DNA from 3 places in the Massilia sp. S19_KUP03_FR1 genome. Region 3 is predicted to be linked to each of the others. Evidence: riboswitches for the same ligand, from Rfam matches in the RefSeq annotation. Region 3 holds a riboswitch; each other region holds the start of a gene.

Region 1 (7,536 bases), on a different contig from region 3:
TCGAGGTTGGGCAAGCGCGTGAGCGACACCAGCATGTCGGGCAGCTGCTGCGCATCCGGACCGCGCCCGAGGATGTGCAGGCCGTCGCGAATTTGCGCCGAACCGAGTTCGCACAGGTAGCCGTCCAGGTCTTCGATCAGATGCGCCACGTCCGAGCCCTTCAACTCCGCCAACGCGGACGGCAAGCCGTCCTCATGGTCGTGGTCGTGATCGTGATCGTGATCGTGGTGATGATGGTCGTGGCCATGATCATGGTCATGGTCGTGGTGCAGCAGTCGCGCCTGCAAATCCGCATTGAGGTTGGTCTGCTTGACCAGTTCCCAGATCTGCTGCTGCAACAGCGGCAGTTTCGATGGATCGAGCACTTCGACCTGGTAGTACTCGTCCACCAGCTGGGTCAGCTGGGCCAGCGCGCCGTAGGTATCGGCGGTGGTCATCGGCGGCGTCAGGTGGTCGACCACGACCGCGTGCGCGCGCCGCTTGGCCTGCGAGCCTTCGCCCGGATCGTTAATAATAAACGGGTAGAACAGCGGCAGGTCGCCCAGCAGGGCATCCGGGAAGCAGTGTTCGGACAGGCCGACGCCCTTCCCCGGCAGCCACTCCATGGTGCCGTGCTTGCCGACGTGGACGATGGCGTCTGCGCCCCATACGTCGCGCAGCCAGCGGTACAGGGCATAGTAATGGTGCGTCGGTGGCAGGTCGGGCTGGTGGTAGATCGCGTCCGGATCCATGCCGTAGCCGCGCGGCGGCTGCAGGGCAATGAAGGTGTTGCCCAGTTCGAGGCCGGCCAGCGCCAGGTGATCGTCGTGCAGGTAGGCCACGCCTGGCGCTGCGCCCCACTGCGCGACCATGCGCGCCTGCATGTCCTGCGGCAGTTCGGCGAACCAGCTGGCGTACTGCGCGGCCGGCACACGGCCGGCGGCATTGGCCAACTGTTCGCCGGTGAGGTAGATCTCGTCGTAGGAACAGCGCGCCACCAGCTGGTGGATCAGCGCGGTGCCACTCTCCGGCAGCGTGCCGACGTCATAGCCGGCCAGGCGCATGGCGTCGAGGATGCGCATCAGCGAGGCCGGAGCATCCAGGCCCACCGCATTGCCGATCTGCGCGGCCTTGCTGCTCGAATTGGTGAACATGAAGGCGACCCGCTTCTGCGCATTCGGCACAAAGCGCAAGCGTGCGAAGCGCGCCGCGATGCCGGCCACGCGCGCCACCCGCTCATGCACCGGTTCGTATTCGATCACTTCGCTCGGCATGCCCGCCGCGCGCGCCTTGAACGACACCGGGACCGTGATGATGCGGCCGTCGAACTCCGGCAGCACCACGTTCATGGCCGCGTCGAGCGGATTGAGGCCGCGCGCCGACTGCGTCCACTGCGCCAGCGTCATGCCGCTGGTGATCGCCTGCAGCACCGGCACGTTCAGGGTTTCCAGCACGCTGACCGACCAGCCGGCCGGCGTGGCGCCGCCGGGCGTGATTTCGCCCATCGCGAACGACGTCGTGTTGATCAGCACATCAACGCCAGCGTCGCGGAAATAGCGCAAGGCCGATGGCAATTCGCCGTCGCCGCTGCGCAGGGAGGCCGTAAACACCGGCAGTACATTCATGCCGCGCTGCTCCAGCGCATCCAACAAGGCGTCGATGAAGCGCGTGTTCCCGCTCATCCAGTGGGCGCGGTAGAACACGATGCCGGCGCTCGGCCTGGCCGGATCAACCAGCGCCAGCCAGTCGGCCACGCCGGCGTCTGGCGCCAGATCGGGGTGGTAGATGCCGTGCTCGGGCAAGCGCTGCGCCGGCGCGTAGCCGAAGCCGGTCATCAACAAATGATCGGACAGATAGCGCAGCAGCTGCGCCAGGTTGGTGCTGCCGCCCGCCTGGAAGTACTCGATACACTGGCTCAGTACCGCTGGCGTGACGGTCGATATGGCGGCCAGCTCCGGGTCGGCTTCGCCGGTGCCGCTGATGGCGATCAGGTGCGCACCGGTGCGGCGCGCGTGCGCCACCAGGTCGGTCACGCCGGGCACGCTGCCAAGGCGGCCCAGCACGCGCAGGATCACGATGCGCGCGCTGGCCAGTGGCCCTGCCAGCACCGCATCCATGTCCGTCACCGCCTGCAAATTGACGCCTTCGACTGCACGCAGAGCGGGTGGCAATTGCGCCAGCGCGTGATGCAGTACCGTCAAGTCGTTCGATGCGTGGCTCATTAAAACCAGCTGTGCTGCGTCAGCCATCCTGCGGCTCCGTGTCACCCGTACCGAGGCGGTGGAAGACCAGGTCCTTCACTTCTGCGCCGCCCACCAGGTGCACGTCGATGATGCGGTCGATGGCCGCTTCGTCGAGGCGCTGGTACCAGGTGCCTTCCGGGTAGACTACCATCAGCGGCCCCTCGGTGCGGCACGCGACCATGCAGTGGGTGCGTGTGCGTTTTACGCGCAGCTCGGGCTGGGCATCGATTTTTGTGCCCATGTATTCAAACATGGCCTGGGCGCGCGTACCGTCTTCGGTACAGCGCGGGCCCACGCACATAAAGACGTGGCGGTTGTGGGTACGCATGACGCTACTCGAATTTCTTGAAGAAGAAGGCGACGGCGCTACCGAGCACCAGCCAGAAGGCGGCATTGGCCAGTGCGCTGGCAACGACAAAGGCGTGCGCCAGTTCAGGCGGCGCGACACTGGCGTGCACCAGCGGTTGCGGCGCGCCGGCCAGGTGCGGCGCGGCCAGCAGGATCAGGCCGGCCAGCGCGTACATGCCCTTGCGGCCAAAGGCAAGCAGCGCAATGCCGCCGGCCGTGGACAAGGCGGTCAGCGACCACCACAACTGGCGTTCTGCCACCGGCGCGGCCGCGGTGCCCGGCAGTTCGGGCGGCAGGCCGAGCATTGGTGCCGCAAAAAACACCACGTAGCAGGCGGCGCTCCAGATCAAGCCTTGGCGCCACGTCGGGCGGCCGCCGCGCACCAGCATGGCGGCGCACAGCAGCAAGCCGTACCCGACGCCCATGGTGGTATTGGCCAGCACCGTGAACAAGGTGCGCTCGACGCCGTTTTCAGGCTTCCAGGCTGCGTGCTCGTGTTGGTGCGCAGGTTCGTGCGAATGGACAGCAGCGACCGGCCTGGCATCTTCATACGTTTCGGCCTGTGCGATGAGCGGCGTCACCTGCATCCTTTGCACCACTGTCAGCGCCAGGCCAGCGAGCAAACCTGCCGCCACCGCCGTGCTGACAATCCGGTTGAACGGGCTGCGCGCATTGCGCCCGGCCACGCCCGCCGTCAGTGACAAGGAAAGCCCGCCGAGTGGCGGCTGTCGTGCGCGGCATTGTGCAGCGCTGTCATCGGTGCGAAGCCCATGCCGTACAACAGGACCAGCGCCAGCGCGCTGGTGAGCAAGGCAGCTTTCAGAGTGGATGCGGTGGCAACGCGGGTTGGCGCAGCGGCGTGGTCGATGACGATGGGAGCGTGTGACATGGTGTCTTTCCGTTGACTTCCGCCGGCAGCGCACAGGCGGCCGGCAAGGATCGATCGACGGAGGACGGAACAACAGATGGGTGCAGACGCAACGAAACCGCAGCAAACCACCTGACCGCCCACCGCGGATCAAACGTTTTATACAATTTCAGGCTGGTCTCCGGACTCGTGAGCGGCGCGCCAGATTCGGCGTTCCCGGACCGCGCCTTCCCATGCTGATGCACAGTGGCGTATTGCGGTCCTGTTCTTCACATACCGTTGCGGGGGCAGTGCCGGAATCGTTCGACAAACAAACTGACCGGCTTCCCAATTAACCCACCGGATTGCGCCGGCAGGACCTGAAACGTGTTGCAAGGCTCGTATTCTAGGGATGAACCCATGGGCTGGCAAGGATAATCATGTCGTGCGCGCCGTTGCTCCGCCCGGTGTAACGACGACCTCAATGCGGTCGTAGCGCTTGACGCGATAGACCGCCAGCGCCACCAGCCAGGTCCCCGTGAACAGCGCGACGATCACATAGCCGAGGGTACCAAAGTGGTCGTTGAGCGCGCCGACCTGTACCCAGAACCAGCCGGTCAGGGCCATGCGCTCGCGCACCAGGCCCAGGATTTCGACGGCGGCGACACCGGACGCGACCAGCACCGACACCAGCGTAATGGTCAGGTTGTAGAACAGCTTGCGAATGGGCCGGCGCTGGGCCCAGCCCGATGCCGTCATCATCAGGTTGCCGTCGAGCGTGTCGACCAGCGCCATGCCCGCCGCGAACAGGGCCGGAAACACCATCACCGACCACAACGGCGCGCCTTGCGCCAGTTGCAGCGCCGCCAGGGCGAACAGGGCCACTTCGCTGGCAGTGTCGAAGCCGAGCCCGAACAGAAAGCCGGCAGGATACATGTGCCAGCTGCGCGAGGCCAGGCGGAACAGGGGGCGGCACAGCCGGGACACCAGTCCGCCGCCGAGCAGGTCGAGGTCGGTGGCGTGCAAGGCGCCACCCCGCTGGACTGCCCGGAAATTGCGCACCGCCGGCACCAGGATGGCCAGGTTGAACAGCGCCAGCAGGAGCAGGTAAGACGCCGAAACGACCGTGCCGACCACGCTCCCAACATTCTGCATTGCCCCGAAATGCGCCGACAGTGCGGCCGCTGCCACACCGACGGCCAGCGCGATCAGCGTCACGACTGTGGAATGGCCCAGCGCAAAAAAGAAGCCGGTGGCAATCGGCTGCTTGCCCTCTTGCACCAGCTTGCGGGTGACGGTGTCGATGGCGGCGATGTGATCGGCGTCGATGGCATGGCGCAGGCCCAGGGTCCAGGCCAGCAGGCTGGAGGCGAGCAAGGCCGGATGGTCGCGAAAAACGGCGAACGCCCAGGCCCACGCGCCCAGGTTGGCCGCAAGCAGGAGAGCGTACAGCGTGCGCAGCCTGGCGCGCAGGTGCTGGTCGGCCTGGTCATTGAACAGGCGGGTCAAAGAATAGAACATTGCTGAGTCTGGTTTGATCGTATGACGATTATATTATTAATCATACGCGACCGTTGCAAAACAACAGCCCGGCTTGTTTGCGGTGTAAATCTTTGAAAATGAAAACGTTTCACATTTTCCATCAAGCTACAATTGTGCGGAATCTTCCGACCCACGGCTGGCCCCGACCAGCCCACCTTGAAACGCCATGCAAAAAATTCTTTTGACCTGCTGCCTGACCGGAACGGTTTTGCTGCAGAACGATGCTTTCGCACAAGCTGCAAGCAGTACGACTGATACAAGCGCCCCCGTGAAAACCGCGCCGGCAATTCCGGCCGTCACTGTGACGGCCGACCGCCCTGTTCCCGCCGTCAACGTGGTGGCCGAGCGCCCCACCAACCGCATCGACCGCCAGGTCTACGACGTCAAGTCCGATATCTCCAGCACCAATGGCACCGCGTCGGACGCGCTGAACAATGTCCCGTCGGTCAATGTTGATCCGGACGGCACGGTCACCCTGCGCGGCAGCAGCAATGTGCAGATCCTGGTCGACGGCAAGCCGTCGGCCATGATGCAAGGGGACAATCGCGGCGCGTCGCTCAACGCCATGGCTGCCGACGACATCGAATCGGTGGAAGTGATCAACAACCCGGGCGCCCAGTTCGGCAATGAAGCCGGCGGCGGCCCGATCCTGAACCTGGTCATGCGGCGCAACCGCAAAGCGGGCGGCTTTGCCACTGTCAACGCCAACGCAGGCACCGCCGGGCGCTACAACAGCGCCGCGTCGGGCAACTACAACCAGGGCGCCTGGGGCTTCCAGGGCGGCCTGAACGTGCGCCACGACGGCCGCAATTCCACGGGCGAGCTGGACCGAGAAACGCTCGACCCGGTGAGCGGCGCCATGCTGCACAGCACCCAGCAATCGCGCGCCACCGGCCTGAACGATTCGGTGGGCGCGAACGGCACCGTCAACTACAACCTGAACGCGACCGACACCCTGGCCGCCAGCCTGAACTACAACGGCCGCGGCAACGACCAGCGTTCGCTCGACCGCTACACCAACGACGACGCTGCCGGCACCACCATCGGCGACTACACGCGCAGCACCCGGCGCGAAGGCGACAGCAAGAACTACGCCTGGGGCGCGCGCTACGACCACAAGGGCGCGCTGCCCGGCGAAACATTGAAAATCGACCTGCGCGTCTCGGCCACCAACAACACCAGCGACAGCGACTACGCCAACACCTATCTGGTTGGCGCTGGTGTCGGCAACCGCGGCAACAGCATCGCCGCGCAGCACAGCGCCAACAGCAACCACATCGTCGATTTCACGGGCGATTACGAGCGGCCGCTGGGCGGCGGCACCGCCAAGCTGGGCTACAAGATTGCCACCAACAAGAGCGATGTCGACACCGTCTACAACGATCTCGACCTGGTAACGCTGGCGCCGACGCGCAACGCGCAGCGCAGCAATGCTTACGACATGGAAGAAAACGTGGCGGCGCTGTACGGCTCGTACCAGATCAAACTGAACGAACGCTGGGGCGCGCTGGTCGGCCTGCGCACCGAGTACACCGACCTCGACATCCACCAGCTCACCGGCAACGTCGAAGCGAAAAACAGCTACGTCAATTTCATGCCGAGCGCGTTTGCCACCTATAAAGTCAGCGACGAGTCGAACCTGCGTTTCAGTTACGCGCACCGCCTGCGCCGCCCGAACGCGAATGACCTGAACCCCTACGTGATCTACCGCGACGAATTCAATGTTTTCTCCGGCAATCCGAAACTGAAACCTACGCAAACCGATTCGGTCGAAGTGGGCTACGAAACCAAACTGGCCGGCCTGGAAACCAACCTGCGCGGCTACTACCGGCGCGACAAGGACGCCATCGTCGACTACCGTTATTTCATCGCCGACAATGTGCTGCTGACCACGCGCCAGAATGGCCAGGGCAGCAACGCGGGCGGCCTCGAGTTCACCGTAAACGGCAAGGTGGCGCCATGGCTGACGATCAACACCAGCGGCAACCTGGCGCGCAGCACCCAGCGATCGCAGGATACGAACGGCGTCTTCACCACCCGCACTGCCAATTCGCTGAGTGGCCGCGCGCGCCTGAATATTGCGTTTAACCAGGCCACGCAGGTGCAACTGGCCTTGCAGATGATGGGCAAGCAGCTGTCGGGCCAGGGATACCGCTCGCCGAACCGGACCCTGAATGTCAGCCTGCGCCACGTCCTGACGCCAGAGCTGACACTCGTGGCCAATGTCACCGACGTGTTCAACAGCAACAAGATGGAAACCGTGGTCGACTCCGTCACGCTGCAAGAAACCAGCACGCGCAAATTCGATGGCCGGGTGTTTTATGTCGGGCTGTCGTACCGGTTTGGCGGCGCGACCAGCAAGGCGTCACAGGAAGGCGAAGGCATGCGCTTTCGCGGCCGTGGCGAAGGCGGGCCGCCGGGCGGCGGGCCCGGCGGCCCTCCGGGCGGCGGCGGCCCGGAAGGCTGACGCATTACAGCGCGGCAGGCCAGGCGTCGGTGAAGACCATGCGCGCCAGGTCGCCGCGCTGCTCCCAGCCTTCCATTTCCAGCATCGGCCTGGGATAAAACGCAGCGACG
Region 2 (7,536 bases), on a different contig from region 3:
AGTGCGCAGCGCCGAGATGACGCCGCCCATGAACTCGTACCCAGTGACCGACGGCCCCCATGCGGAACCGCTCCACCACTTGTGATACAAGGCGCTGTCGGTGCCGGTGACGAACACGTCGAGCCGGTTCGGGCCCCACGCCACCACCCGCGGCTGCGAGGTGCAGGTGCCACCCAGGCTTTCGAAACCGGTGACGGACGGGCCCCAACTGCTGCCATTCCACCACTTGTGATACAGCGCGCTGTCCGTGCCGATGACGAACACGTCAAGCCGGTTCGGGCCCCATGCCACCACTTCCGGCTCGCCGATGCAGACGCCGCCCAGACGCTCAAAACCGGTCACCGACGGTCCCCATGACTCGCCATTCCACCACTTGTGGTAGAGCGCGCCATCGGTGCCGGTGACGAACACATCGAGCCGGTTGGGCCCCCACGACACCACACGCGGGGCCGAGGTGCACACGCCACCGAGTTTCTCGTAGCCGGTGATGGATGGCCCCCAACTGTTGCCGTTCCACCACTTATGATAGAGCGCGCGGTCGGTGCCAATGACGAATATGTCGAGCCGGTTCGGCCCCCATGCGACCACCTCCGGCTGGCCGACGCAGACGCCACCCATGTTTTCGTAGCCAGTCACCGACGGTCCCCAGGCGCTGCCGTTCCACCATTTATGGAACAGGGCGCGGTTCGTGCCCAGAACGAACACATCGAGGCGGTTCGGTCCCCACGACACGATGCGCGGATCGCCCACGCAGACGCCGCCCATGTTTTCATAGCCGGTGAGCGACGGCCCCCAAGCGCCGGCATACCACTTGTGATACAGCGCGCTATCGGTCCCTGTGACGAAGAGATCAAGCCGGTTCGGTCCCCACGACACCACCTGCGGCGTGCTGGTGCAGACGCCGCCCATGTTTTCGTAACCTGTCACCGACGGCCCCCAGGCGCTGCCGTTCCACCACTTGTGGTACACGGCCCGGTCGGTGCCGAGCACAAACGTATCCAGGCGATTCGGCCCCCACGACACAATGGGGGACGAGCTGGGACGAATGGCGCTGACGGCGGCGCTGCCGATGCTGCTGCGCACGCCGTCCAGGCAAGCCTGCATGCGCGCTACCTGGCCAGCGGTGAACATGACCATCGCGCGATCGTCGACGTAATCCATGTAGTTGACGAACAGGTCGCCGTTGGGACCATTGCTGCAGCTGAGGTGCGGGAACGTGGGCGCGCCAAAGTTGGGGCCACCCTGGTTGGGCGTATCGGCGACATTGTCGGTGCCGCTGCACCCGGTGCCGTCGTCGCCCCAGATATGGTTCAGATTTAGCCAGTGACCGATTTCGTGCGTGGCACTGCGTCCCAGGTTGAATGGCGCCGCCGCCGTGCCGTTGGTGCCAAACGCCGAATGCAGGATCACCACGCCGTCGGTGCCAGCCGGACCGCCGGGAAACTGGGCGTAGCCTAGCAGGCCGCCACTGAGCGGGCACACCCACATATTAAGGTAATTCGCTGAAGGCCAGGCGTCCAGGCCGCCGCTGGCCGTCGATTTCACGGCATCGTCGTCGCTGAAACTGGCGGCGCTGGTCTGGCGCCGCTCGATGCCATTCGTTGCCACGCCAGACGGATTGCTGGTGGCCAGGAAAAATTCGATTTGCGCGTCGGTGGCCAGCGGTAAAAAGGCTGCCGGGGTGCTGGTAAAATCCGGATTGGTACGCCGAAAATCGTGGTTGAGGACATCGATCTGGCTGGCAATTTGCGCATCGGAGATATTTTGTGCCGCCGTATTCCATACAACATGCACGACCACCGGAATGCGCGTCACGCCGGTGCGTTGTGACGACGCCGCGCCGCTTTCGTATTGACGTGCATGATCCTCGATGCGGGCGCGCGCCCGCGCGTACGCAGGGTCCGTGGACAGCAGGCGCCGGTGCACTGCCATGGTTCCGCACGTACGCTTGCGCGGCGTGCCGCCGTCCAGGCCATCTTCATCGCGGCTCCCTGCGCCACCACTGTTGCCGCTGCTGCCAATGCCGCCCGCGCCCATGCTTCCCGCCGGCATGCTCTGTGCCTGTGCACTCTTCTCGTGGCCCATGCTTCCTTCCGGCATGTCCTGCTGCTGGCTGCGGACACTGACGCCAGGCATGCCGCGGTCGTTTGGATCGGCTGAGCCTGCCGGCGTTTCATCGGACAGCTGCAGCGACGCGGGCTCCGACTCGCCATTTCCATTCATGCCGCTCGGCACCGCCTTGCCATCCGTTTGTCCCTCTACGCTGCCGTCATCCATGCCTGCGGCGGCCCCTGCTTTTTTGGTTTTCATGTTTACTCCTGTCATCAATCGCTCATCGCCGTGCGCAGCCGATGCAGGCATTCTTTCGCTCCACCGCCAGCGCGCCATCCAACGTTAACTACGACAGCGCAGCGCTCCGCGAGTTCGGGCTTTGTGACGATGTTTTGCGCAGCCTGCCGCCTGCGTTCGTTGATGGTTGTGCTATCGTGAGCGCCCCTTTCTCCTCCCCTCTATCCCATGCGCCAGATCGACATTTCACCCGTCCACGACGCTGCCCTCGCCGACCGCCTTGCGCATGCCATTGCCAACAAGACCAAGCCGCTCGGAAGCCTCGGCATGCTCGAATCGCTGGCGCGCACCATCGGCCTGGTGCAGCAAACGGTCGACGTGACCATCCGCGCGCCGGCGATTCTGGTCTGTGCCGGTGACCACGGCGTCGTGGCCGAAGGCATCTCGGCGTACCCGCAGAGCGTGACCTGGCAAATGGTGGAGAACTTCCTGGCCGACGGCGCCGCCATCAATGTGTTCGCACGCCAGAATGGCTGCCTGCTCAACATCGTCGATGCCGGCGTCAACCACGATTTCGGCGAACGCGCCGGCCTGCTCGACCGCAAGGTGTGCCACGGCACCGCCAACTTCGCGACCGCGCCCGCGATGACCACCGCGCAATGCGGCCTGGCAATGGAGCACGGTATGGCACTGGTCGATGCGCTCGAAGGCAACGTGGTGGGCTTTGGTGAAATGGGGATCGGAAACACCACAGCGGCCGCCGCGCTGATGCACAAGCTCACCGGCGTGCCGGTGGCCGAGTGCGTAGGCGCCGGCACGGGTTTGCCGCCGGAAGGCGTGCTGCACAAGCAGCGCGTGATCGAGGCGGCGGTCGCGTTCCACGCTGGCGTGACCGAGCCGCTCGCCGTGCTGGCCACGTTCGGCGGCTGCGAGATCGCCATGATCGCCGGCGCCATGCTGCGCGCAGCCGAACGGCGCATGGTGCTGCTGATCGACGGCTTCATTGTTACCAGCGCGCTGCTGGTGGCGGCCCGCATGCAGCCGGCGCTACTCGACTACTGCGTGTTTTCGCATTGCTCCGATGAACACGGCCATCGCCGCATGCTGGCCCATCTCGATGCGCGCCCTTTGCTGCAACTGGACCTGCGCCTGGGCGAAGGCACCGGCTGCGCGCTGGCGCTGCCGCTGCTGCACGCGGCCGTGAACTTCATGCGCGAGATGGCTACCTTCGAATCGGCCCAGGTCAGCGCGAAGTCGGCGTAACCATGGCCTGGCTGATCCAGCAGGTGCGCCTGTTCTTTATTGCGCTGCAGTTCTTTACGCGCGTGCCGATTCCCCGCTGGGTGGGCTTCGAGCCGTCCTGGCTACAGCACGCGTCGCGCTATTTTCCGCTGGTGGGCCTGTGCGTCGCCCTGGTCGTCGTGCTGGTGTATGGCGCCGCCGCCTGGCTGTGGCCCGCACCGGTGGCCGTGCTGCTGTCGACCGCGGCCGGGATATATATGACCGGCGCCTTTCACGAAGACGGCCTGGCCGACATGTGCGATGGCTTCGGCGGTGGTTACACGCGCGAACGGATCATGGAGATCATGAAGGATTCGCGCATCGGTACCTACGGCGCGGTTGCCCTGGTCGTGACGCTCGGGTTGAAAGTGACCACCTTGTCGCTGCTCGCCCCCGGCCAGGCCATCGGCGCGCTGCTGCTGGCGCATCCGCTGTCACGCCTGGCCGCCGTCAGCCTGATTCGCAGCGCCAGCTATGCGCGCGATGCCGGCAAGGCCAAGCCGATGGCCCAGGAGATGCGGGCCGGCGAATTCGCCATCGCCGCCGTGTGCGCCGTGCTGCCCGCGCTGCTGCTCGGCGTGTTCCATGTCGTGGCGTGGCCGGCGCTGGGCGCCGCCTTGCTCGCCAGCGCGGCGGTCGCCTGGTGGTTGCGCGCCCTGTTCGTGCGCCGCATCGGCGGCTACACGGGCGACTGCCTCGGCGCCGTCCAGCAGCTCAGCGAAGTGGCGATTTATCTGTGCGTGCTGGCCAGCGCCGGCCACGCGGCCCTTTATTAATATGCGCCTGTACCTGGTACGCCATTTGCCGCCGCTGGTCGACCCCGGCGTCTGCTACGGCCGCACCGATCTCGCCACCGATCCGGCCGCGCAGGCTCTGGCCCTGCCAGCCTTGCGCGCCGCGCTGCCGGATGCCCCCATCTACAGCAGCCCTTTACGACGATGCGCCGTGCTGGCCAACGCACTCGGGGGTCCGGTGATTTTCGATGCGCGCCTGGCAGAACTCGATTTCGGCGACTGGGAAATGCAGCGCTGGGACGACATCGCGCGCGCTGGCATCGACGCCTGGGCCGCCGATGTGGCGTTCTACCGTCCCGGCGGCGGCGAAAGCGTGGCCGACATGGCCGCGCGCATCGCCGGTTTTTGCGCCGATCTGCGCGCCACCAATCTGCCCGCCGCGATCGTGGTGTGCCATGCCGGCGCCATCCGGTTATGCGCGGCGCATCGCGATGGACTGAGCGTGGCGGAGATGGCTGCAACCGCCGCGGCCCATCCCCATCGCATAGGCTATGGTGAAATCGTCATCCTCGACTGTGTATAATTGAGTCGTTTTGGTGCCCGCGCACGTGTCCACGTGCGCAGTTAAACGGGAAACACGAAGCTCATCGAGCCCACGTGTGCTGCCCCCGCAACGGTCAACAAGTGTCGCCGATTTCCGCGACGGACTGCCTCATAAAACCACTGTGCTTCTTCAAGCATGGGAAGGTCAGGCAGTTGCACTTGCCAGCCCGGATACCGGCCAAGACAGGTGGAAGCGTGCGCGCAAGCGGCCTGCTTCCTGTTCAACCTGGCCTACGGGGACCTCGGCCGGTTGCCTTTATTTTGCTGAAGATGTTCATGAACTTTCCTGTAGCACGCCGCGCGGCGCCAACTTCGCTCGCCCTCGCCCTTTCCCTCTGCTCGTCCTTTGCTTTTGCAGACGCTCTGCCTGAGATCCTCGTCACCGCCAGCCGCACGCCGCAAGCGGCGACCGACACGCTGGCCGATCACACCGTGATTTCGGCCGAACAAATCGTCCGCTCCGGCGCCACCAACCTGATCGACCTGCTGCAAAAGCAGCGCGCCATCGAAGTGGTGCGCAACGGCGGTCCGGGTACCGCATCATCGGTGCTGATCCGCGGCGCCGACGCCAAGCAAAGCGTGGTGCTGATCGACGGCATCCGCATCGGTTCATCCACCACCGGCACCGCCAACTGGGCCGCCCTGCCGCTGGCGACCATCGAGCGCATCGAGATCGTCTACGGCCCGCTGGCCACGCTGTACGGCGCCGACGCCATCGGCGGCGTGGTGCAGATTTTTACCCGCCAGGGCGACGGCGCGCCGCGCATCACCGCCGCAATTTCCGCCGGCAGCGACCAGACCCGCAACGCGGACGTCGGCATTAGCGGCAAAACCGGTGGCTTCAGCTATGCCATCGCCGCCGTGCGCGACCAGGACGACGGTTTCTCGGCTGCGAAGCCAGGTAGTTCGTCCTACAACGCCGATAACGACGGCTACCGGCGCGACAGCGTCAACGCGCGCTTCAGCGCGGACGTGAATGCCGACAGCCAGGTCGGCCTGCAATACCTGCACAGCCGCCTGGAAGCCCAATACGATTCGGGTGCATCGAGCTTTGACACGCGCACGGTACAGGACCTGGACAACGTCGCCGTCTTCGCCAACACCCGCATCACGCCGAACTGGCGCCTGCAGGGCCAGGCCGCGCAAGCCGACGACAAATCGATCAGTATCAGCAGCGCGGCCACCAGTGGCACCAGTTACATCGCCACGCGCCAGAACCAGTTCAGCGTCCAAAGCGACCTGACCATCGGCGCAGACCTGCTGCAAGTGCTGCTCGAGCGGCGCGAAGAGGAAGTGGTATCCGGCTCCACCGCGGCGCTGAACACCCGCCGCGCCACCAATTCGGCCGGCGCCTCGTATGCACTGAACCGCGGCCCCCACCTGGCCAGCGCCAGCGTCCGTCGCGACAACAGCTCGCAGTACGGCGGCAAGACCACCGGCGCCCTCGCCTACGGCTACCGCTTCACACCGGCGCTGCGGGCCAACGCAAGTTTTGGCACGAGCTTCCGCGCGCCGACCTTCAATGACCTCTACTACCCCGGTTTCGGCGTGGCGTCCAACAAGCCGGAACATGGTCGCAATGTCGAAGGTGGGCTGTACTGGAAGGACGGCGCCAGCGAAGCGAGCGTGACGTACTTCCATAACCGCCTGACCGACCTGCTGGTCACCGCCGCCGTCTGCCCGGTGGAACCGGCCACCCACACTTTCGGTTGCGCCTACAACGTCGACCGCGCCACGCTGTCCGGCGTGACCATCGGCGCCAGCACGCGCCTGTATGCCATCGACCTGCGCGGCTCGCTCGACTTCCAGGATCCACGCGACGACACCACGGCCAAGCAGTTGGTGCGGCGCGCCAAGCGCCACGCCCAGTTCAGTGCCGAATACACGGTCGGCGCCCTGACCACCGGCGCCGGCGTGCAGCTCTCCGGCCGCCGCTACGACGACCTCGCCAACCGCAATACGCTGGGTGGCTACGGTCTCGTGAATCTGTTCGCTTTATACCAGGTGACGGGCGACTGGTCGGTATTGGCGCGCTGGAACAACGTGGCCGACAAAAAGTATGAACTGGCGCGTTACTACGGCACCGCCGGCTCGCAAGTATTTGTCGGCCTGCGTTACGGCATGCGTTAATAGCATCATGACGACCCTCTCCTTCCCGAGCATGCGCCGGCGCGCGCTGGCGATCATCGGCACACTGGTGCTGCTGGCTCTGGGCAGCCTGGTGCTGTCGTGCGCGCTGGGGTCGGTCGCCATTCCGCTGGCCGACATGCCCGCCGCGCTGGTGCAGATGGTGCACGGCACCAGCAGCGGCGCCAGTCTGGCCGCAACGCTGCTGGAATTACGCCTGTCGCGCGCGCTGGTGGCCTTCGTCACCGGCGCCGCACTGGCGCTGGCCGGGGTCATGATGCAGGCGCTGCTGCGCAATCCGCTGGCCGACCCGTACGTGCTGGGCATTTCGGCCGGCGCATCGGTTGGCGCACTGGCGGCACTGATGTTCATGTGCGCGCTGTGGGTGGTCGACGCCAGCGCGTTTGCCGGCGCGGTGATCGTTTCCAGCATGCTGTATCTGCTGGCGCGGCGCGGTCTGCGCAGCGGTGCGCCGGCCGAAGGCGGCGCCTCGGTACTGCTG
Region 3 (7,536 bases):
CACGTGAGGTCGTACAGGTCCTCGTCGCGTGCGCGCGAACCGTCGTAGATCTTCAGGACTTTGCCTTCCTTGTCGCTCATTTTGTCTTGGCTGCCTTCGCCACCAAAAAGTCGGCCACTTGCAAGGTAGAACGGAACAGTTGCTGCTCATCGCGCGTCTTGTCGCTGGCGGCGACCAGCGATGGCGCCGTCATGTATTTGCCGTCGATAATGAGCACCGGTGCGAATTCCACTTTGTAGGCCGTAATCATGGCGCCCAGGCGTTTCATCTTGGTCTGGACGCCAAACGAATTCCATGCGTCGAGAAATTTGGCCCGATCCAGGCCGCTTTTGACAGCCCAGTTCAGGACCGCTTCATCCGAATTCAAGCGCACGCGTTCGACGTGTACCGCGCGGAACACCCTGGCGTGAAACTCCGGCAACTTGCCCATCGCTTCCAGGGTCAGGTACAAATGCGCTTCCGGATCGTTGGGGCCGGTGGACGGGAAATGCACGCGCTTGAGGACGATGTTGTCTCCCTGCTTTTTGACCCATTCCGACAGCTGTGGTTCCAGGGCATTGCAATGGGGGCAGTGATACATGAAGAATTCGATCACTTCGACCTTCTTGCCGGCCGGGACCGCTTGCGGCGCGGCCAGGGTCGTGTACTCGACGCCGGAGACCGGTGCGGTCACCGAGGCAAAGGCGGGGCTGGCGGCCACGCCCAGAGCGAGAGTGGCAGCAGCGAGGGCAAAACGCAGGTTACGCATAAACATCCTTGTGAACGGGTGAGCAAACGATCGCGAGATTACCATTATTTGCGGGAATCCCATGCATCGCGCGACCGCTTTAAGTTTTACTTCAGCAAATTAAAAGTCGTAACGGACCGACAGTTTCAGCTGGCGACCGTCGCTCGGGTAGATGCCGCCGCGGCAGGAAAACGCATTGCTGTAGTACTGCCGATCGGCCAGGTTGGCGCCCGTGACGGCCAGTTCCCATGGGCCGAAGGTACGGGCGTAACGGGCGTCGAAGGTCGTGTAGCCGCCAATCCGTGCGCTGCAGGCGTTGCTGAAATCGTCGCCGTAACGCTGCTGGTCGACCCACTGCGCGCCGATGTCGGCCGATTGATGCTGGCCCAGCCAGGCCAGGCGCGCCGAGAGCACGTTCTTCGGCACCAGCACCATGGCGCGGCCGGCGTTGGGGCCTTCGGTGAAGCTGGCGTTGACATGCTGGAAATGGGCGCTGGCGCGCAGGTGGGCGATGAGGTCGATCTGTCCATCGAGCTCGAAGCCCTGGCGCCGGGTCGGATCCAGGTTGGTATTGATGCCGAAGCCGATGGTTGGATCGAAGAAGATTTCATTGGTGAGCTTGTGGCGGAACAGGCGCGCGGCCAGCTGGCGTGCTGGCTGGCCCAGCGTCAGGCCCAGTTCGAGGTCGTGCGAGACCTGGCCCTTGAGGATGTCGTTTGAGGCGCGATAGCTGTTCTCGTCGACGTTGGCCACGCGGTAGCTCTGGCCGGCCTTGGCGTGCAGGGCCAACTGCGGCAGCAGCTTGTAACTGCCCTGGATGTCCCAGGCGTTCTGCGCCTGGCTGCGACTTTCCGGCGCGGCCACGCCGAGGCTGTCGGCGTAATCCTTGTCGAAAGTTTCGTGGCGCACGCCGATGGCCAGGCGGCCGTCGTGGGCGGCGTCGAAACGCAGTTCATCGCGCATGTAGAAGGCTTTGGAATCCTGGCGCGCAGCGGCCAGCGAGAAATCGGCCGTGGTGTCGCGCGTCCAGCGGATCAGGTCGATGCCGGTGACCACTTCGTTGCGCAGGCCGTACGGCTGCGACACGTAACGCAGGCGCGGCGAGAACTGGGTCTGGTGGCTGTTGTAGGTGGCGTCGGAGACGAAACCGCCGCCGAAGTCGTAGTGCGACTGCACGCTGCGTTCGCGCTGCGACAACTCGGCCGCCAGTTCAACGTCGCCGACACGCTTTTCGACGAAGGCGGTGTAGCGGTCGGTATCGAGCGCGCCAGCGTCGTCGGGCTTGAAGCTCTGGCGCGGATTGGCGTTGAACTGCGCCAGCGACAGCGAACCGGGCAAGCCCGAATCCTGGCGCGCGCTGTCGACGCGGATGCCGGCGCGCCCGCCCTCGAAGTTCCAGAGCAGGCCGGCGCCCAGGGTGCGCTGGTCGAAGCGGCTGTTGCTGCGGTAGCCGTCGCTGCTGTTGCGGCCGTAGCTGGCGTCAAACACGAAGCGGTCGAACCCGTGGGTCAGGTTGGCGCGCAGGGTTTTTTCGGCAAACTGGCCGCCTTGCGCGAACACGGAGCCGTGCGTGCCGGTGCTGTTGGCACCTGTTGCGCCGCGTTTGGTGACAATTTGAATCACGCCGCCGGTGGCGCCGTCGCCGTACAGCACGCTGCTGCCGCCGCGGGTGATTTCGATGCGCTCGACGGTGTCGATCTGGATCGTCGACAGCACGGCGCTGGCCTGTTCATTTTCGCTCAGGCGCACGCCGTCGACCATGATCACCAGGTTCTGGCTGCTGTTGGTACCGAAGCCGCGCAGGTCGAGCGCGAAGTCGGGCGAGGAATCGAGGCTCTGGCGCCCGAATACGCCGCCGATCTTGCGGATAGCCTGATTGACGTCGGTGGCGCCGGCGTTGCGGATCTCGGCGGCAGTGATGACGGTGGCGCCGATCGGCGCCAGGGTCGGCTCGCTGGCAAAGCGGGAACCACTGACCAGTACGGAAGGGACATCTGTTTGCTGCGCGGAGGCGGCGGCGGCAAACGACAGGAAAACGGACGCGGCCAGCAACAGCGGGCGGCAAGGCGCGGCAAAGCGCGCGGAAACTGCTTGGGTCATGGTGGGAAAACTCGAAAAATAAGCTGATCAAGCCGGCGTCCCCGCAAGCTTGATAGAAAAGGAAGGCGCAGTCGCGCGCTTCCACCTGTCTGGCCGGTATCCGGGCTCGCAAGCACAAAAACGCTTGTCCACCGTTGCGGGGGCAGCACAATCGGAGCGCGCGGTGGTGCGGCGCCTCCTCGTGTTTCCCGGTCATTTTCCCAATGAGCCGAACGCGCGTGGGCGCGAACAGGCACCAGAACGGCGCCATTATAAGCCGAATAGCGCCCCGCCCCACCGCACTCCCAGTCATCCCATCAGCACAATTGCCCCAGAGCTCAAACCCAAAAATTAGGGTCAGTGTCAAATTGTTTGCCAATTGATTATCGGCACATCTCCGAAGCTTGCTCAAGCAGCCTCAGCATTAATGCGATCAATTGCTCAATAATTCGACACTGACCCTCATTGCTCCGCCATTGCCCCATAGCTCAAACCCAAAAAATAGGGTCAGTGTCAAATTGTTTGCCAATTGATTCTCGGCACTTCACCAAGGCTTGCTCATGCTGCCTCAGCAGTAATGTGATCAATTGCTCAATAATTTGACACTGACCCTCATTGTTTTGCAATAGCTTGGGGGCAGTCTTTTGACTGCATGCGGTGGCGGTTCGATTGGTAAAGTTGGCGTTTTGCTAAATGGGTCGATATAGTGATGCGATCGAAAATGATCGGATCAGGTCGAAGGGGTGCAGGCATGGCAGTTCAAGTTTCGCGCGCGCAGTGGCGCGGGGTGGTCGCGGCGGCGGTGCTGGTGGCGGGTATCGGCGGGGCCACGCTGCTGGCGCGGGCGCAGGTGGGCGCCACCGCTGGCGCGAACGTGCACGTGACACCGATCGAGCAGCCAAGCACGCAGGTCGATGCCGGCATTGCGCTGGCCGCGGGCGATGCGTCAGCGGTGCGCGTCGCCTCAGCGCCCGGCGCCTGGGGCGGCGTGCGTACCGGGAACGAGGTGACCTTGTCGGACCGTGTCGCCAGTTACCGGATCGCGGCCACCCTCGATCCAATCAAGCACGTGATCGACGGCAAGGAGCAGCTCACCTGGCGCAACCGCAGCGCGGTGCCGGTGCGCAGTGTTTATATGCACATGTATATGAATGCGTTCGAGAGCAATGACACGACTTTTTTTACCGAAAAACGGTTGACCGGACGCAGCTTTCCATCGGGCGCGGAAATCCGGGACGGCGAGTGGGGCCATATCGCGCTGCGCTCCGTTCTGCAGTCCGGCGCCAGGGCGAGCTGGTCGTTCGTGCAGCCCGACGGCGGCAACCCGCGCGACCACACCGTGCTCAAGCTCGATTTGCCTGCTCCGGTGGCGCCCGGCGCCAGCACCGTGCTCGACATCGATTTCCAGACCCAGCTGCCGCGCGTGGTCGCCCGCACCGGCTACTTCAAGACCTTCCACCTGGTGGCGCAATGGTTCCCGAAAATCGCCGTGCTGGAGTTGCCGGGTGAGCGCGGGGCCACCGCGCCGCGCTGGAACGCCCATGAATTTCACCTCGACTCGGAGTTCTACGCCGACTTCGGCAGCTATGACGTCACCCTCACCCTGCCCGACAACTACGTCGTGGGCGCCACCGGCGTCGCCCAAGGCAAGCCGGCGGCGTCAAAACCCGGCCTGCTGACCCATCGCTATGTGCAGGACGACGTCCACGATTTCGCCTGGACCGCCGACACCCGCACGGCGCCACCGCTGGTCGGTAGCTGGACCGGTCCCGGCAGTCCGCCCGTCACCCTGACCGTCCTGTATCCACCCGAATACCAGGCCAGCGCCGCGCCGGCCCTGAAGGCAGCGCAGGACGCGCTGACGTATTTTTCGCGCACGCTGGGGCCTTACCCCTACCGCACCGTCACCATCGTGGTCCCGCCGTTCAATGCGGAAGAAGCCGGCGGCATGGAATACCCGACCTTCTTCACCACCGAAGCCTACGCCGACACCACGCCCGGCACGCTCAACGCCCACCTGCTCGACGCGGTAACGATCCACGAATTCGGCCACGGCTATTTTTACGGCATCCTGGCCTCGAACGAATTCGAGGAGCCCCTGCTCGACGAAGGCATGAACGATTTCTGGGACGCGCGCATGCTGCGCGCGCGCAAGCAGGACATCGTCGCCACCACGCCCCTGCTGAAAGCGGCCGGCTTCGCCCCGCGTTTCACGGTGTTCGACGCGGAGCGTTGGGACACGCCGCGCGACCAGCCGGCCGACGCGCCCGGCGAAAACGCGCACCACCGCCTGCAAGGCATCGGCCCGGTCTACACGCGCACGGCCACCGCCATGCGCGACCTGGAAGCGCAGTTGGGCCACGACGTGATGGAGCGCGCGTTCAAGGAATATTACCGGCGCTGGAAGTTCCGCCATCCGAGCCTGGCCGATTTGCGCGACACCATCATCGATGTCAGCGGCCAGCCGGCCGTGGTCAACGCGATGTTCGACCAGCAGCTCTACAACGTGCGCCGCATCGACGACCGCATCGCCGACTTTTCCAGCATCGAATCGCTGCCACTGGCCGGCACCACGGAGACCCACGGCAGCTGGCGTGAACTCGGCGCCACCAAGCTGGTCCAGCACATCGATGCGGCCCGTGCGGCATGGCGCAAGAAGCATCCAAAGGCCAGCGATGGTAGCGGCCCCTTCCCTTATTTGACCACGGTCACGCTGCGCCGCGCCGGCGCGCCGGTGCCGCAAACGCTGCTGGTCAAATTTGCCGATGGCAGCAGCGAGACGGTGGCCTGGCGCGCGGACGAAGACTGGCACACCTTCCACTGGACCAAACCGGTGCGCGCAGTCTCGGCCCAGCTCGATCCAGAGCGCCTGCACTATCTCGACGTCAACAAGCTCGACGACGCGCGCGCGATCGACGCCGACCCGCGCGCAGCACGCCGCTGGGCCAGCGACTTTGGCGCCATCGTCCAGTTTCTCCTGTCCCTGATTGCGACCGCCTGATGCCCACCATTCTGCACACCAGGCCTGCTGCCACGGCCACCACCCCAGGCATATTGGGTGTCATCGGCACAGCGGCATGCAACGCGCTGCAATGGCGCTTGCTGCTGTTGTGGGCAGTACTCCTGTTGCTGCCGACCTTCGCCGCCACCTTGCCCATCTGGCAAATGCTGGGCGACAGCCTCGACCAGTCCATCCACGCCAGCACGCTGGCGCGCGCGCTCGACATGACGGCGCTGTCCGACCTGATGCAAGTCTACAAGCGCTACAACACAGCGGTTGGCAACGGGGCCCTGTCGGCAGTGGTCCTGACGCTGCTGCTCTCGCCCCTGCTGACCGGCATGACCGTCAGCGCCGCGCGCGCGCCGGTGCGCCTGGGTCTGCGCGGTCTGCTAAGCGGCGGCATGCTGGAATACGGACGCTTGCTGCGCACGCTCCTCTGGTCCATCGTGCCGCTGGGTGCGGCCTTTGCGCTGGGCAGTGTGGCGGCCGAGCCTTTGCGCAGGCTGGGCGAAAATGCCGTGCTCGAGTCGACCGCGCACAACGCCGGCCTGGCCGGCACCATCGTCATGGCCGTCTTGCTGGTGCTGGCGCACGCCACGGTCGATGCGGGCCGCGCCGTGCTGGCGGCGGACCGGCGCAAGACCTCGGCCGTGCGCGCCTGGGGCGAAGGCCTGATGCTGGTGCTGCGCCGGCCGCTGGCGACGCTCGGCACTTACGTGGCGCTCTCGTTGGTCGGCCTGGTGCTGGCCGGCCTGGTGGCGCTGGTGCGCATCCGCGTGGCGCCGGTCGAAGGCTGGTCGTTTTTTGCCGCGCTGGCCTTGACGCAGCTGGCCGTGATGGCCGTGGCCTGGATGCGCAGCGCGCGCCTGTTTGCGCTGATCGCGCTGATCAGAAAATAAGCGCTCACCGGCAGCGCGACGGGCGATCCGCTATCATCAGTTTTCACTTGATGCCGGAGCACCCATGTCCCCTCGCCTGCCTACCTATTTCGTTTCCCACGGCGGCGGTCCGTGGCCCTTCATGAAGGACCATGTCGGCGCTGCGTACGACAAGCTGGAACAGTCGCTGGTCGACATCAGGCGCCAGATCGGCGTGCGCCCGAAAGCGGTGCTGGTCATCACCAGCCACTGGGAAGGCCAGGAATTCATGGTGTCCTCAGGCGCCGCGCCCGGCATGATCTACGACTACGGCGGTTTTCCCGCCCACACCTACCAAATCCAATACCCTGCGCCAGGCGATCCGGCGCTGGCGGCGCGCGTGGCGCAACTGATTGCAGCAGCCGGCCACCCCGTCAAGCTCGACGCCGCGCGCGGTTTCGATCACGGCACCTTCTCGATGCTGTACCCGATTTATCCGGACGCCGACATGCCGGTGGTGCAGCTGTCCATCCGCGACGACTACGATCCGCAGGCGCACATGGCGATCGGGCGCGCGCTGGCGCCGCTGCGCGACGAAGGCATTCTCATCATCGGCAGCGGACTGTCGTACCACAACCTGCGCGCGTTCGGGCCGCAGGGCCGCGCGGCATCGCACGCCTTCGATGCGTGGCTGCAGCACACGATGGTCGATTTGACGCCGGACCAGCGCCAGCAAGCGTTATTGCACTGGAGCGCAGCACCGTCCGCGCGCGTGGCGCATCCACGCGAAGACCACCTGGTGCCGCTGATGGTGGCGGCCGGCGCGGCCGAACACGAGGCGGCGACCAGCGTGTATCACGAGGATGATTTTT

The links. Region 3 has a riboswitch for cobalamin ahead of V6M87_RS00710 (TonB-dependent receptor). Riboswitches for the same ligand answer to the same signal wherever they lie in the genome.
Region 1: linked by a shared signal. The riboswitch ahead of V6M87_RS22120 (CbtB domain-containing protein) and the one ahead of V6M87_RS00710 (TonB-dependent receptor) in region 3 are both predicted to bind cobalamin.
Region 2: linked by a shared signal. The riboswitch ahead of V6M87_RS26100 (TonB-dependent receptor domain-containing protein) and the one ahead of V6M87_RS00710 (TonB-dependent receptor) in region 3 are both predicted to bind cobalamin.

What each region holds. Positions count from the first base shown of each region.
Region 1 covers NZ_JAQQPS010000023.1:21,526-29,061, reverse strand. The annotation lists gene V6M87_RS22135 (cobaltochelatase subunit CobN) at 1-2,228, opposite strand, end outside; gene V6M87_RS22130 ((2Fe-2S) ferredoxin domain-containing protein) at 2,221-2,550, opposite strand; gene V6M87_RS22125 (CbtA family protein) at 2,555-3,274, opposite strand; gene V6M87_RS22120 (CbtB domain-containing protein) at 3,265-3,459, opposite strand; cobalamin riboswitch at 3,595-3,816, opposite strand; gene V6M87_RS22115 (HoxN/HupN/NixA family nickel/cobalt transporter) at 3,856-4,938, opposite strand; gene V6M87_RS22110 (outer membrane beta-barrel family protein) at 5,228-7,426, shown strand; gene bluB (5,6-dimethylbenzimidazole synthase) at 7,431-7,536, opposite strand, start outside.
Region 2 covers NZ_JAQQPS010000039.1:636-8,171, forward strand. The annotation lists gene V6M87_RS26080 (M43 family zinc metalloprotease) at 1-2,310, opposite strand, end outside; gene cobT (nicotinate-nucleotide--dimethylbenzimidazole phosphoribosyltransferase) at 2,518-3,552, shown strand; gene V6M87_RS26090 (adenosylcobinamide-GDP ribazoletransferase) at 3,555-4,346, shown strand; gene V6M87_RS26095 (histidine phosphatase family protein) at 4,348-4,887, shown strand; cobalamin riboswitch at 4,882-5,104, shown strand; gene V6M87_RS26100 (TonB-dependent receptor domain-containing protein) at 5,184-7,037, shown strand; gene V6M87_RS26105 (FecCD family ABC transporter permease) at 7,045-7,536, shown strand, end outside.
Region 3 covers NZ_JAQQPS010000001.1:158,961-166,496, reverse strand. The annotation lists gene V6M87_RS00720 (hypothetical protein) at 1-80, opposite strand, end outside; gene V6M87_RS00715 (thiol:disulfide interchange protein DsbA/DsbL) at 77-748, opposite strand; gene V6M87_RS00710 (TonB-dependent receptor) at 848-2,827, opposite strand; cobalamin riboswitch at 2,902-3,082, opposite strand; gene V6M87_RS00705 (M1 family metallopeptidase) at 3,558-5,807, shown strand; gene V6M87_RS00700 (hypothetical protein) at 5,807-6,706, shown strand; gene V6M87_RS00695 (DODA-type extradiol aromatic ring-opening family dioxygenase) at 6,771-7,536, shown strand, end outside.